Regions from separate parts of the Tessaracoccus palaemonis genome, predicted to be linked through region 2. Evidence: predicted binding sites of a transcription regulator. Region 2 holds the regulator's gene; each other region holds the start of a gene.
What was found. Region 2 encodes LexA, which represses DNA repair genes until DNA is damaged. Its sites were predicted from a motif close to TCGAACANNTGTTCGA; they were not measured.
Positions count from the first base shown of each region.

Region 1 (3,458 bases), 600 kb from region 2:
GTCACTCCTTGGCTCGTCGGGGAGGCCAACTATTCCATCCGGCTCCGACGAGATGCCGCCACCGCGCCCGGCTGTGGATAACTGGCTCGTCACAGTCGAGGGTGAGCCGGGGTTCGGATCCTGCGGTCGGAGGGGTGTCGGTTGGTGGTTCAGCCGGTGGGGCGGAAGGTGATGGAGGTGGTGTCCATGATCCAGCCGCGGATCGGCTGTTTCTCGGGCGGCGGATGATCCGGCGGGGGTATCTGGTCGGGGATGTCGCGTTCGATGGGCAGCCCGTGACGGTTCGTGAAACGCAGCCCGGCCGGGGTGCCCGGGTCACCGGCGATGGTGAACTCTCCCTGGTGGTGTTCCCGGTGATGCCTGGAACACAACGAGATCAACGTGTCGATGTCCGTGGGACCACCCTCGGACCAGTGATGCAGGTGGTGGTTCTCCAGGAACCCCGTCACCGTGCAGCCCGGGAACCGGCAGCCCCCGTCACGATCCTCGATCAACCGCCTGGTCCGCTCCGGCACGATCCGCATACTCCGCCCCACCGAGACCGGCTTCGCGTCCCGGGTCCACACAGGCTTCAGCGTCCCGTCGCAGGTCAGCTTCTTCATCAGCCGTGACGGCAACGCGGCCTTCTTGTTGATCCAGCCGTTCCCGTCCGCATCCAGATGCACCAGCACCCGGTAATGCTCCCTGCGAGACGCCGGCCGGGCCTGATGCAGACTCCGCGACGCGCACTCCACCAGCCCGTCCGCCAGCGTCGCGTCGGGGTCGCCGGCGGTGAACAGCGCATCCTTCGCTTCGCGGAGGGCCTGTTCGATCAGGGCCCCTTCGAGGGGGTTCGCGTCGAACCGCAGCACGAACCTCCCGTCGTGGAGGCTCATCTGCAGTCGGGGTGCGTCGTCGACCGGCGCCACGGGCTCGGGAGGATCCTCCACCGGTCCGGGGGTGCCGGGCTCGAACAGGTACTTCGGCAACACGCGGCGTAGCTGTGACACGGTCGCGGCCTGCACGAACTCGGTGACCGATTCGGCATAGGCGGCCGGCACGTGGCGGGCGACGACGACCAGCTGATCCAGACTCACGGTCCCCCGCGCGAGGCGTGCCTCCAACTCGGGGAAGTCGCCCTTCCTGCGGGCGACGGCCACGATGTCGGCGGCGCGGGAGGGGGAGACGGCTGTCATCAGTTGCAGCCAGTGCTCAGGGGACTTGATCCCGCCGCCGGACCAGCAGTTGGTTTCCAGCACCTCGACCATCAGATCCACCAGATCGGCGTTGAGTTGGGCGGCCTGGCCCGCGATGACGCCCGCGCGGCGGGAGGCGACCTCCCATGCGTCGGCTCCGGCGTCCCTCAACGAATCCATATCTAATCATACACCCGTACGAATCCAGGAACAAGGGTTCCCACCCCCGAAAACCGTTCAACCTCCCACCGGTCCGCCCTCTGCGTGGCGAGTCGCCCACCGACGGCGGGCCGCGCCACACCCGTGCCCGAGGTGGCCTAGACTCGTGCCTGGTCCTTCGTGGACCGATCCCCGGTTGGTCTTTCGGCAGGGCCCGCCTGACTTTGAATCAGGAAAAGCGAAGTAGGTTCGACTCCTACCCGGGGAGCCATCTTCATGCCTTGAACGCTCCTTCAGGCGCAGTCAGGCGTAGGAGCACCCTCCGGGAATGGGCATCAGACCCTATCTTTCGCGGTCAATTGCCCCACCTGAGCCCCAGCCAGCGGGGCGCAGGGCGCCGAGTGGCCCGGCCGAGCATGACGCTCAACGAGTACATGGGGCGCGAGGGATATGTCCGACGCACTGTTGTGGCAGGAAACAACAAAGACACCCAGGAGCAACTTGCGTTCCTGGGGGTCTCTTGCATTGTAGGTCAGTCCTCGTCAACACGCTCTCGCACGACTCCCTTGTCGATCCCAGGTCGGGCGTCGACCAGAAAGAAGCCCTGCTCAGTGTTTGGGTCGTAGTGCAGAACCCAGCCGTGACTCTGGATGTACGTCTTCCACGCCTGATATCTGGCGAGCGTCTCCAGACGGACGGGCATCCCGGCCTGCTCTCGGGCATAGGCCCAAGCCATTGCGGACTCAGTCTTCATGCGGTGGTCATGCCGAATCCGCCAGGGCAGCTCGGCGGTGCCCAGCGAGCGCTTGGGCAGGTTGAGTCGATTGGCCCAGTTGCCGAACATGCCGGTCGTCACATCGAGCCCGTACTTGTGCTTGTACTCGGCCTGCATCCACTTGTAGGAGCGTCCCTCGGAGTGCCAACGCCGAAACTCGGCGACATCCTGCATCTTGGAACGACCAGGCCCCTTCTTGTTGTTTGAAGCTTTCATGCCACTATGAAAGCATCTTGTCATGGCAACCGTAACCCTCACCGTCTGCGACGATTGCGTGGACGAGAAGCGACCCTCCCCATCGACCGAGGTCGACCAGTATGTCGTGTCGACCGGCTCCGTCCGCGCAGTCATGATGCTCTGTGTCGAGCACGCCCAGCCGCTACTCCACTACCTTGCGCGTCAAGGGACCAGCACCCAGAAGCGGGACACTATGATCGACTACGCCCGCATCGACGCGATGCACGCGACGATGGAGCAGGTCGAAGCCCTGCGCGATGAGTGGCTGAAGACGCACGAGCCGGTCTAGTCATGGCTCCTACCCGGGGAGCCATGTGATGTGTCAGGCCAGCACCGCTGCCAGGTCCTTGTCCACCAGCGCCATGACGGCGTGGCGTGCCTCCTCCGGCGAGGCCGACTCCAGGACGGCCTGCAGCATGGCGGTGCAGGTGGCGAGGTCGTGGCGGCGCAGGGCGGCCCTGACCAGGCCGGTTCTCGCCGTTGCCATGGAGAGGGAGGAGACGCCTGCCCCGGTGGCCACGAGTGCAAGCAGCGGGTCCCCGGCGATCTCGCCACAGATCCCGACAGGCTTGCCGTCCGCGCCGTCGACGCAGGCTCGGATGGTGGACCAGAGCGCAGGCTGCCAACCGCTGAGCAGAGGGGCGAGACGCCCGTCCATGCGGTCCGCCGCAAACAGGTACTGGCTCAGGTCGTTGGTCCCGATGGAGGCGAAGTCGCAGTCCGCGAGCACCTGCCCCGACCGCAGGGCGGCTGCAGGTACCTCGATCATCGTGCCCACGGTGGGCAGCCCGGCCGCCCGGCCGAGGTCCGCGAACCACGAGGCCTCGCTGGGCGTGGCGACCATGGGCGCCATCACCCACACGTCGGCCGACGTGGACCGCCGGGCTGCTGCGAGGGCCTCGAGCTGGTCGTCCAGGAGGTGACGCAGCTCGCGGTGCAGCCGCAGACCGCGGACCCCGAGCGCCGGGTTGGCCTCCTCGCCCAGGTTGGCGAAGGCCAACGGTTTGTCGGCGCCTGCATCCAGCGTGCGCACGACAACCTTGCGTCCGGCGAAGGCGTCGAAGACCCGGGTGTAGGCCTCCGTCTGCTCGGCGACGCTCGGCGGCTGCTCG
Region 1 is NZ_CP079216.1:675,103-678,560, forward strand. Features, by position in the region: gene KDB89_RS02865 (HNH endonuclease signature motif containing protein) at 150-1,355, opposite strand; tRNA gene KDB89_RS02870 (tRNA-Gln) at 1,524-1,605, shown strand; gene KDB89_RS02875 (hypothetical protein) at 1,867-2,325, opposite strand; gene KDB89_RS02880 (hypothetical protein) at 2,348-2,635, shown strand; gene KDB89_RS02885 (phosphoenolpyruvate--protein phosphotransferase) at 2,669-3,458, opposite strand, start outside.
Region 1: the regulator LexA is predicted to act here: its motif matches at 1,362-1,377, upstream of KDB89_RS02865 (HNH endonuclease signature motif containing protein).

Region 2 (3,458 bases):
CTGCTCGAAGACCGTCTCACCGGTCTTCCAGTTCGTCTGCACCACATCGCGGCGCTCCCACTCCACCTCGTCGTAGGGGTGCACCCCCTTTGTGGTGAAGACGCGGGAGATCGCGAGTCCCTTGGACCCGGTGTCGGACTTGCGGCGGTTGGAGCGCGCTGCGGTCGCGGTCATGATGTACCCCTTGGTGTCGAAACTCGTTGATCTGAATGGCTGATTGGCAGGAGCTCAGCTGATGAGCGGTTCCTGCGCGAGCCCGGGAGGCGTGGCCTCGAGCCGCGGCTGGGCCCCGTCCTGGCCGAGTCGGATGGCGTCGATCTCGCGCTGGAAGTCGTCGACCGACTCGTAGTTGCGGTAGACGCTGGCGAACCGGAGGTAGGCGACGGCGTCGAGTTCCTCGAGCGGACCGAGGATGGCCACGCCGATACTCTCGGCTGGGATCTCGGCCTGCCCGGAGGCCCTCAGCGACTCCTCCACCCGCTGCGCGAGCGAGGCGAGCTGCGCCGCCGAGACCGGCCTGCCCTTGCACGCCTTGGACACCCCGCGGATGACCTTGTCCCTGCTGAACGGCTCGACGACGCCCGACCGCTTCACGACCGTGAGCACGATCTGCTCGACCGTGGTGAACTTCCGCCCGCACGCCGGGCATACCCGCCGGCGGCGGATGGCGGAGCCATCCTCCGTCGCACGGGAGTCCGACACCTTGGTGTCGGCGTGCCGGCAGAACGGGCAGTGCATGTGCGGTCCAGTCGTCGTAGGTCACGGGCAGGCACACTCGACGAAATAACACAAGTTATGGGGTCAAAGCGCGTCATGGCCACTAGATGTTGTGATCCTACGCCAGGAGGGGCCGGTGGACAACCCGCCGAGCGGGTCGTCACGGCCACGTCAGGGCTGCGTGACGTGCGCCCAGGCGGGGTCTCCGGCCACATACCCGGTGGCCGGATCAGGCTGGGCCATGGCGATGAACGAGGACGCCGAGGCGGCCACGCCGGCGATGGCCAGCGCGCCGACGGCGGCCACCTTGATCTTGAGCCACAGGGTCGACGGGGCGGGCGCCTCGACACGGGGCGCAACACAGGAGGACACGGAGCCGACGCGACCAGGGGCGACGGGGCGCGGCGCGTGGGCGCGGGGCAGGCGGAGGTCGGGCCGGCCGGCCGGGGTGACGACGCGGCGACGGTCGCCGGTGCCGACAACCGTGAACGAGGTGGTGGTCGAAGCGGTCATGGGACCTCTCCCTTCGTGAAGCCTAGAACGTCTGTTCGAATCAAACTATAACCCGCCGGAGGCCACATTGGAACAGCTGTTCGAAGTTTCTTCTCCGGCGTGTCGCTGCTGCGACACGGATCACTCAAACAGGGGCCACCGACAGTTTCTGATCCGACGACACGGCGCGTCTTATCGAACACCTGTTCCGAGCGGGGCTAACATCTGTACATGGCTGACACGAACCCCCGCCGAGGACGCCCGAGTAACGCCCAGCTGAGGACCCAGCTCGGAGACATCTCCGAGCTTCCCGACGGCCCGGAGAACCGACACGGGCTGACGATGCGCCAGGTCGCGATCCTGCGCGTCATCCGCGAATCCATCGAGGCCGTCGGCTACCCGCCGAGCATCCGCGAGATCGCCAAGCGCGCAGGCATGGCGTCCACCTCGTCCGTCAGCCACCAGCTGAAGGTCCTCGAGGACAAGGGCTTCCTGCGTCGCGACCCCAACCGCCCCCGCGCGATGGTCGTGAAGCTGCCCGACGACGAGACCGGCGTCGAGACGCCCGCCCCGGGGCTGGGAGCAGCCCTGACGCCGGAGCAGTCCTACGACTCGACGGCCCCGTCGGTCCCCACACCGCTGGTCGGCCGCATCGCCGCCGGCGGGCCGATCCTCGCCGAGCAGGAGATCGAGGACGTCTTCGCGCTGCCGAAGCAGCTGGTCGGAGAGGGCACGGTCTTCATGCTCGAGGTCCGGGGCGACTCGATGATCGACGCCGCCATCTGCGACGGGGACTGGGTCGTGGTCCGGCAGCAGAGCGACGCCGTCAACGGAGACATCGTCGCCGCGCTCCTCGACGACGAGGCCACCGTCAAGACGTTCCAGCGCAAAGACGGGCACGTGTGGCTGCTGCCGCACAACCCCGACTACTCCCCCATCGACGGCACGCACGCCAGCATCATGGGCAAGGTCGTCGCCGTCATGCGCCGACTCTGAGCGCTACTCCTCGCCGCGGAGCCTGCGCAACGCCTGGACGGCGACGTCGCCGTCGGTGGTCAGCCAGAAGTCGGGCAGGGACGACTTCAGGAACGACCCGTAGCGCTTGGTGACCAGCCGCGGATCCAGCACCGCGACGACGCCTCGGTCCGTCGAGCGTCGGATCAGGCGCCCGGTGCCCTGCGCGAACAGCAGGGCGGCGTGCGTCGCGGCGACCGACATGAAGCCGTTGCCGCCCGCGTCGTCGACCGCCCTCTTCCTGGCCTGCATGAGCGGGTCGTCGGGGCGTGGGAACGGGATCTTGTCGATGATGACGAGCTGGCACGTCTCCCCCGGCACGTCAACCCCCTGCCACAGCGACATGGTGCCGAACAGGCTCGTGTCCTGCTCCGCCGCGAAGCGCGCGGTCAGCTCCGAGAGCTGCGCGTCGCCCTGGCACAGGATCGTCAGGTCCGGCAGCTCACGGCGGCACCACTCGGCAGCCTGCTCGGCCGCGCGCCGCGACGCGAACAGCCCGAGCGTGCGCCCGCCGGCGGCCCACATGAGCTGGGCGATCTCCCTGAGCGTCTCCTCCCGCAGCCCGTCGCGGCCGGGCTCGGGGCCCTTCCTCGCCACGTACAGGATGCCCTGGCGCCGGTAGTCGAACGGCGAGCCGACGTCCAGCCCGCGCCAGGCGAGCGGGTCGGGTGCCTCGGCCCCGGCCGCCACGCGGTCCGCGGCCCTCAGTCCGACGCTTGCGGCAGCAGGCTCGAAGGACCCGCCGAGCGACAGGGTGGCGGACGTCAGCACCGTCGGCGTCTCGGCGAACACCTGCTCACGCAGCAGCCCGGCGACGTTCAGCGGCGCGACATACGCGGCGGCCCCGACGATCTCGGAGTGGGAGACCCACACGACGTCCACGTCGGCCAGCTTGGCGATGCGTTCGGCGACGTCGAAGACCTCCTGCGCTGCGGAGGCGGCCTGCTGCCGGTCGGGGTCGGGGGCACTCTTGTCGCCGTCGCCCTTCCCGAGCGCGCTGACAACCCTGCGTGCGACGTCGCGCAGCGCCTCGGCGGCGCGCACGAGCGGCGCGGACGTGGCCGTCACCCGGCCGGCCTCAGACTCGTCGAGGGCCTCGCGGATGTCGTCGGCCTGCGTCAGGAAGTCCGCACCGAGATCGTCGTCGAGCCAGGCCAGGCAGCGGCGCGCCGTCCGCTCGACCAGTCCGGGCGTCAGTTCGTCGGTCGCGGCGGTGGTGATGCGGCTGACGAGCT
Region 2 is NZ_CP079216.1:1,276,222-1,279,679, reverse strand. Features, by position in the region: gene KDB89_RS05755 (vitamin B12-dependent ribonucleotide reductase) at 1-174, opposite strand, end outside; gene nrdR (transcriptional regulator NrdR) at 229-738, opposite strand; gene KDB89_RS05745 (hypothetical protein) at 889-1,230, opposite strand; gene lexA (transcriptional repressor LexA) at 1,441-2,205, shown strand; gene KDB89_RS05735 (ATP-dependent DNA helicase) at 2,209-3,458, opposite strand, start outside.

Region 3 (3,458 bases), 200 kb from region 2:
TCGTTGAAGAGGTCGCCGAGCGGGACACCCTTGCCCATCACGTCCGGGGGCATGGCCTTGGTGATCTGCTCACCGATGGCGAAGGGCATGTCGAGCACGCGGGCGGCGTCCTTGACGGCGGCCTTCGCCTTGATGGAGCCGTATGTGATGATCTGCGCGACGTACTCGCTGCCGTACTTCTCGGTGACGTAGGTGATGACCTCGCCGCGGCGGCGGTCGTCGAAGTCGATGTCGAAGTCGGGCATCGAGACGCGCTCGGGGTTGAGGAAGCGCTCGAAGAGCAGGCCGTGCTCGAGCGGGTCGAGGTCGGTGATGCGCATGGCGTACGCGCACATCGAGCCAGCTCCGGAGCCTCGGCCGGGGCCGACGCGGACCCCGTTGTGCTTGGCCCAGTTGATGAAGTCCGCGACGACGAGGAAGTAGCCGGAGAAGCCCATCTGGACGATGATCCCGGTCTCGAACTCGGCACGGTCGAGGACCTCCCGGGGGATGCCGTTCGGGTAGCGGAAGTGCAGTCCCCGGTCGACCTCCTTCCGGAACCAGGACTCCTCGGTCTCCCCCTCGGGGACATCGAAGCGCGGCATGTACGTGCCGATGCCCTCGTCGAAGCTCGTCTCGACGCGCTCGGCGATCGCCAGGGTATTGTCGCAGGCCTCGGGGAACTCGCGGAAGAGGTGCCGCATCTCCTCGGGGCTCTTGAGGTAGTAGCCGTTGCCGTCGAAGCGGAACCGGTCCGCCTGCGCCTTGCGGGAGCCGGCGGAGACGCACAGCAGGGTGTCGTGCGAGTCGGCGTCGTCGGCGTGCACGTAGTGGAGGTCGTTGGTGGCGACCAGCGGCAGGCTCAGGTCCCTGGCGACCTGCAGCAGGCCCTGACGCACCCGGGTCTCGATCTCGAGGCCGTGGTCCATCAGCTCGACGTAGAAGTTGCCCTCGCCGAAGATGTCGCGGAACTCGGCGGCGGCGGCCACGGCGTTGTCGTACTGGCCGAGCCGGAGGAACGTCTGGACCTCGCCGGACGGGCAGCCGGTGGTGGCGATCAGCCCCTTGCCATAGGTGTTGAGGAGCTCCCGGTCGGCGCGAGGCTTGTAGAAGAAGCCCTCCAGGGACGAGTACGTCGACAGCTTGAAAAGGTTGTGCATGCCGACCTTGTCGGCCGCCCACATCGTCATGTGGGTGTAGGCGCCCTTGGAGGCGACGTCGTCGCCCGTGCCGTCGCCGAACTGGACCCGCTTTCGCTCGGAGCGGTGCGTGCGGGGCGTCAGGTACGCCTCGAGCCCGATGATGGGCTTCACATCGAAGGCCTTGGACGCCTTGTAGAACTCGTAGGCCCCGTACAGGTTGCCGTGGTCGGTGATCGCCAGCGCCGGCATCTTCATCTGCTCGGCTCCGCTGAAGAGGTCCTTGACCCTGGCCGCACCGTCCAGCATGGAGAACTCGGTGTGGCAGTGCAGGTGGACGAACGAATCCGACAACGAGTCCTCCTAGAGATGCGCGCTCCGGCCCCACCTTACCCGTCCCGCCGCGACGGCCGGACACCCGGCCGGGCACCCTTCACGATCGAGCCAACCACCTGGTGCCGAGTCGGCCTGCCGCTAAGCGGGCCGGACTTTGAACGGTTTTCGGGGGTGGGAACCCTCGTCCTTGGATTCGTACGGGTGTATGATTAGACATGGATTCGTTGAGGGACGCCGGAGCGGACGCATGGGAGGTCGCCTCCCGCCGCGCGGGCGTCATCGCGGGCCAGGCCGCCCAACTCAACGCCGATCTGGTGGATCTGATGGTCGAGGTGCTGGAAACCAACTGCTGGTCCGGCGGCGGGATCAAGTCCCCTGAGCACTGGCTGCAACTGATGACAGCCGTCTCCCCCTCCCGCGCCGCCGACATCGTGGCCGTCGCTCGCCGGAAGGGCGACTTCCCCGAGTTGGAGGCCCGCCTCGCGCGGGGGACCGTGAGTCTGGATCAGATGGTCGTCGTCGCCCGCCATGTGCCGGCCGCCTATGCCGAATCGGTCACCGAGTTCGTGGAGGCCGCGACGGTGTCGCAGTTGCGCCGCGTGTTGCCGAAGTACCTGTTCGAGCCCGGCACCCCGGGACCGGTCGAGGATCCTCCCGAGCCCGTGGCGCCGGTCGACGACGCACCCAGACTGCAGATGAGCCTCCAGGAGGGGCGGTTCGTGTTGCGGTTCGACGCGAACCCGCTGGACGGGGCGCTGGTGGAGCAGGCCATCCGTGAAGCCAAGGACGCGCTGTTCACCGCTGGGGACCCGGACGCGACGCTGGCGGACGGGCTGGTGGAGTGCGCGTCGCGCAGCCTGCATCAGGCCCGGCCGGCGTCCCGCCGGGAGCATTACCGGGTGCTGGTGCATCTGGATGCCGACGGGAACGGGTGGATCAACAAACGTGGCTCGTTGCCGTCACGGCTGATGAAGAAGCTGACCTGCGACGGCACGCTGAAGCCTGTCTGGACCCGGGATGCGAAGCCGGTCTCGGTGGGCCGGAGTATGCGGATCGTGCCGGAGCGGACCAGGCGGTTGATCGAGGATCGTGACGGTGGCTGCCGGTTCCCGGGCTGCACCGTCGCCGGGTTCCTGGAGAACCACCACCTGCATCACTGGTCCGAGGGTGGTCCCACGGACATGGACACGTTGATCTCGTTGTGTTCCAGGCATCACCGGGAACACCACCAGGGAGAGTTCACCATCGCCGGTGATCCCGGTGCCCCGGCCGGGCTGCGGTTCACGAACCGCCACGGGCTGCCCATCGAACGCGACATCCCCGACCAGATACCCCCGCCGACTCATCCGCCGCCCGAGAAGCAGCCGATCCGCGGCTGGATCATGGACACCACCTCCATCAACTTCCGCCCCACCGGCTGAACCACCGACCGGAGACTCCCCCATCCGTCGGATCCGAACCCGGCCACACCCTCGACTGTCATGAGCCTGCCGGGTTCTACGAGAATCTGGGGTGTATATGGGTCCGACGCCCCGGGGCGATGGGGACCTCACCCCACACGCCTGGGTCCCCGGCCCGCGCCCGGGCCTCAGTCGGTGGTGCGTCCCCGCCGGGGGTCGTTGAGGAAGGCGTAGTAGAAGCCGATCAGGACCCCGCCGCCGACGAAGTTGCCGAGCAGCGCCACTGCGACGTTCAGCGCCGCCGCGCCCCACGCGACCTCGCCCTGGAGCCCGACCACCAGGAACAGCACCGTGTTGGCGACGGAGTGCTCGAGCCCGAGGAAGACGAAGAGGAAGACCGCGGACAGCATGGAGATGATGATCGCGAGGTAGTCCTTGAGATAGCCGTTGTAGACCACCAGCATCGCGATGTTGATCAGCAGGTTGCAGAGCACGGCGCGGAAGAAGAGGTCGCTCAGGCCGAGCATGGAGGTGGTGTAGCCCAGCTTGACGTCGACCGCGTGCTGCATGGCCTCGAGCAGGCCACCCGTGATGATCGTGCTGC
Region 3 is NZ_CP079216.1:1,471,626-1,475,083, reverse strand. Features, by position in the region: gene dnaE (DNA polymerase III subunit alpha) at 1-1,427, opposite strand, end outside; gene KDB89_RS06615 (HNH endonuclease signature motif containing protein) at 1,670-2,875, shown strand; gene KDB89_RS06610 (formate/nitrite transporter family protein) at 3,043-3,458, opposite strand, start outside.
Region 3: the regulator LexA is predicted to act here: its motif matches at 1,648-1,663, upstream of KDB89_RS06615 (HNH endonuclease signature motif containing protein).

Region 4 (3,458 bases), 910 kb from region 2:
CCCGACGAACATCTCGCAGAAAGCCAAGATCGTCGTCGACCACTTCTGCGGCTTCGTCGCAAAGCTGCTCGACGGGAAGGCCAAGGCGATGGTCGTGACCGGCTCCCGCAAGGAAGCCGTCCGCTGGAAGAAGTACCTCGACGCCTACGTCACCGACAACCACATTCCCGGTGTGAAGGCACTGGTCGCGTTCTCCGGCACCGTCGACGACCCCGAAGACGTCGGCGAGAACCTCACCGAACACACCCAGAACCCCGGCGTGTGGACCGGCGACCTCGCCGAAGCGTTCAAGCCGTCGACCTACAACGTGATGATCGTCGCCGAGAAGTACCAGACCGGCTTCGACCAGCCCCGCCTCGTCGCCATGTACGTCGACAAGAAACTCGGCGGCGTCCAGGCCGTGCAGACCCTGTCCCGGCTGAACCGCACCTACCCCGGCAAGGACAAGACCTTCGTCCTGGACTTCGTCAATGACCCCGAGGATGTCCTCGAGGCGTTCAAACCGTACTACCGCAAGGCCACCCTCACCGCCACCACCGACCCGAACCTCGTCTACGACCTCAAGACCAAGCTCGATGCCTCCGGCATCTACGACACCTCCGAGGTCGAGCAGGCCATCGAGGCCGTCCACAAGGGTGGCGCCAACGCGAACAGTGCCATCACCGCGGCCACCGCGCCCGCCGTCGACCGGTTCTCCAAGAGGTGGACCAACGCCGTCCTCGACGACGACCAGCCAGAGCAGGACGAACTGAAACTGTTCAAGTCCGACGCGGCCGCCTTCGTGAAGTTCTACGACTTCATCTCCCAGGCCCGCAACCTGGAAGACACCTCACTGCCCCGCCTGTACTACTTCCTCCGCCGGATCCTCCCGCAACTGTCGACCGCCACCTACGAAGATCCCATCGACATCTCCCAGGTCCAGCTCACCGACTACACCATCAGCAAAGGCGCAGCCGTGAAGCTGAACCTTGAGCAGGGAGCGGGCCTCGACCCCATCACCGCCGTCGGCTCCGGCACCATCCACGAGAAGCACCGCAGCGAACTCGAAGCCATCATCGTCAAACTCAACGAACGCTTCGGCGACACCTACGGCACCGACGTCGTCGCAGGCGCCATGTCCAACATCGTCGTCAACCTCGCCCACCACCAGGGACTCGCGCAACAGGCAGCCGCCAACACCCCGCAGCAGTTCGCCGAATCCCCTACCCTCGGCAAGGTGTTCATGGACGTCCTCATGGACGTCCGCGAGCAGACCCCGCTACTGGTCGACGACATCTTCCATGACGCTGCGCTGCTGGCCGAGCTGTCCAAGGCCCTGCCCGCCATGCTCTACGAGCACTTCAGCGGAGCGAAGTAGCCGGAGGATTGCGGGCCCATCGCACTTGAGGGTGTGGGGGTCTAGGTCCTCCGGGTTCGAGTGGTGATCTCGCGACCCGGTCGGCGAGGTCGCGGATGCCGAGGGCGGACCGGCGGGACTTTGAACGGTTTTCGGGGGTGGGAACCCTTGTTCCTGGATTCGTACGGGTGTATGATTAGATATGGATTCGTTGAGGGACGCCGGAGCCGATGCGTGGGAGGTCGCCTCCCGCCGTGCGGGCGTCATCGCGGGCCAGGCCGCGCAACTCAACGCCGATCTGGTGGACCTGATGGTCGAGGTGCTGGAGACCAACTGCTGGTCCGGTGGCGGGATCAGGTCCCCTGAGCACTGGCTGCAGTTGATGACCGCCGTCTCCCCCTCCCGCGCCGCCGACATCGTGGCCGTCGCTCGCAGGAAGGGCGACTTCCCCGAGTTGGAGGCCCGCCTGGCCCGGGGGACGGTGAGTCTGGATCAGATGGTCGTCGTCGCCCGCCACGTGCCCACCGAGTATGCCGAATCGGTGACCGAGTTCGTGCAGGCCGCGACCGTGTCACAGCTACGCCGCGTGTTGCCGAAGTACCTGTTCGAACCCGGCACGCCGGGGCCGGTGGCCGATCCTCCCGAGCCCGTGGCGCCGGTCGATGACGCACCCAGACTGCAGATGAGCCTCCAGGAGGGGCGGTTCGTGTTGCGGTTCGACGCGAACCCGCTGGACGGGGCGCTGGTGGAGCAGGCCATCCGGGAGGCCAAGGACGCGCTGTTCACCGCCGGCGACACCGAAGCGACCCTGGCCGACGGGCTGGTGGAGTGCGCGTCGCGGAGTCTGCATCAGGCTTCGCCGGCGTCCCGCCGGGAGCATTACCGAGTGCTGGTGCATCTGGATGCCGACGGGAACGGGTGGATCAACAAACGTGGCTCGTTGCCGTCACGGCTGATGAAGAAGCTGACCTGCGACGGGACCCTGAAACCCGTCTGGACCAAGGATGCGAAACCCGTCTCCGTGGGACGGAGCATGCGGATCGTGCCCGAACGCACCAGGCGGCTCATCGAGGACCGCGACGGCGGCTGCCGGTTCCCGGGCTGCACCGTCGCCGGGTTCCTGGAGAATCACCACCTCTATCACTGGTCCGAGGGTGGCCCCACCGACATCGACACGTTGATCTCGTTGTGTTCCAGGCATCACCGGGAACACCACCAGGGAGAGTTCACCATCGACGGCGACCCCGGTGCCCCGGCCGGGCTGCGGTTCACCAACCGCCACGGACTGGCCATCGAACGCGACATCCCCGACCAGATACCCCCGCCGACTCATCCGCCACCCGAGAAACAACCGATCCGCGGCTGGATCATGGACACCACCTCCATCAACTTCCGCCCCACCGGCTGAACAACCGACCGGAGCCTCCCCCATCCGTCGGATCCGCTTTCATTCAGTCGGGCTGAGCCCGGCGTCGGGCTCGGCGACGCGCGGCGTCGGTCGGCTCGCCGAGGCTCAGCATGAGGCGGTTCGCCCAGCTGAAGAAGGCCCCCGAGTTGACGAGGTCGACGATCGCGAGGTCGTCGAGACCGACCTCCCGCAGCCGCGCGACATGCCCGGCGTCGAAGCGCACCGGGGTGGCGGTGAGCGCCGCCACGGCGTCGACGATGGCGTTGGTCCGCTCGTCGCCGAGGTCCGCCCCGACCCCGTCGGCCAGCAGCTGCTCGACCTGGGCGGCGCGGTTCGGGTCCTGCCGGATGGCGAAGCTGCTGTGCACCGATGCGCAGAACGTGCAGCCGTTGAGCCGCGACGCGGCGGCGGCCCCGAGCTCACGCTCCGCCCGCGGGAGCCCGTCGGCCGCGTTGTAGAAGATGTCGAGATCCGTCAGGGTGCGCGCCTTGAGAATGGCGGGGTCGCGGGCGAGCAGCCGGAAGTAGGGGCTCTCGGAGCGCTCGGGCTCGATCAGCGCGTCGCGCTGGACGTCGGTCAGCTCGTCGACCGGGACGGGCTCGATCCAGGGCTGCCAGCCGAGTCCGCCGACGACGAAGCCGTCGGGGAACAGGTCGGGTTCGACGGGAGTGATGCCCGCGGTGATGGTGGTCATGAGGCCTCCTCGGCGGCCAG
Region 4 is NZ_CP079216.1:371,017-374,474, reverse strand. Features, by position in the region: gene KDB89_RS01595 (type I restriction endonuclease subunit R) at 1-1,357, shown strand, start outside; gene KDB89_RS01590 (HNH endonuclease signature motif containing protein) at 1,539-2,744, shown strand; gene KDB89_RS14560 (alkylhydroperoxidase domain protein) at 2,788-3,438, opposite strand; gene KDB89_RS14555 (CMD domain protein) at 3,435-3,458, opposite strand, start outside.
Region 4: the regulator LexA is predicted to act here: its motif matches at 1,517-1,532, upstream of KDB89_RS01590 (HNH endonuclease signature motif containing protein).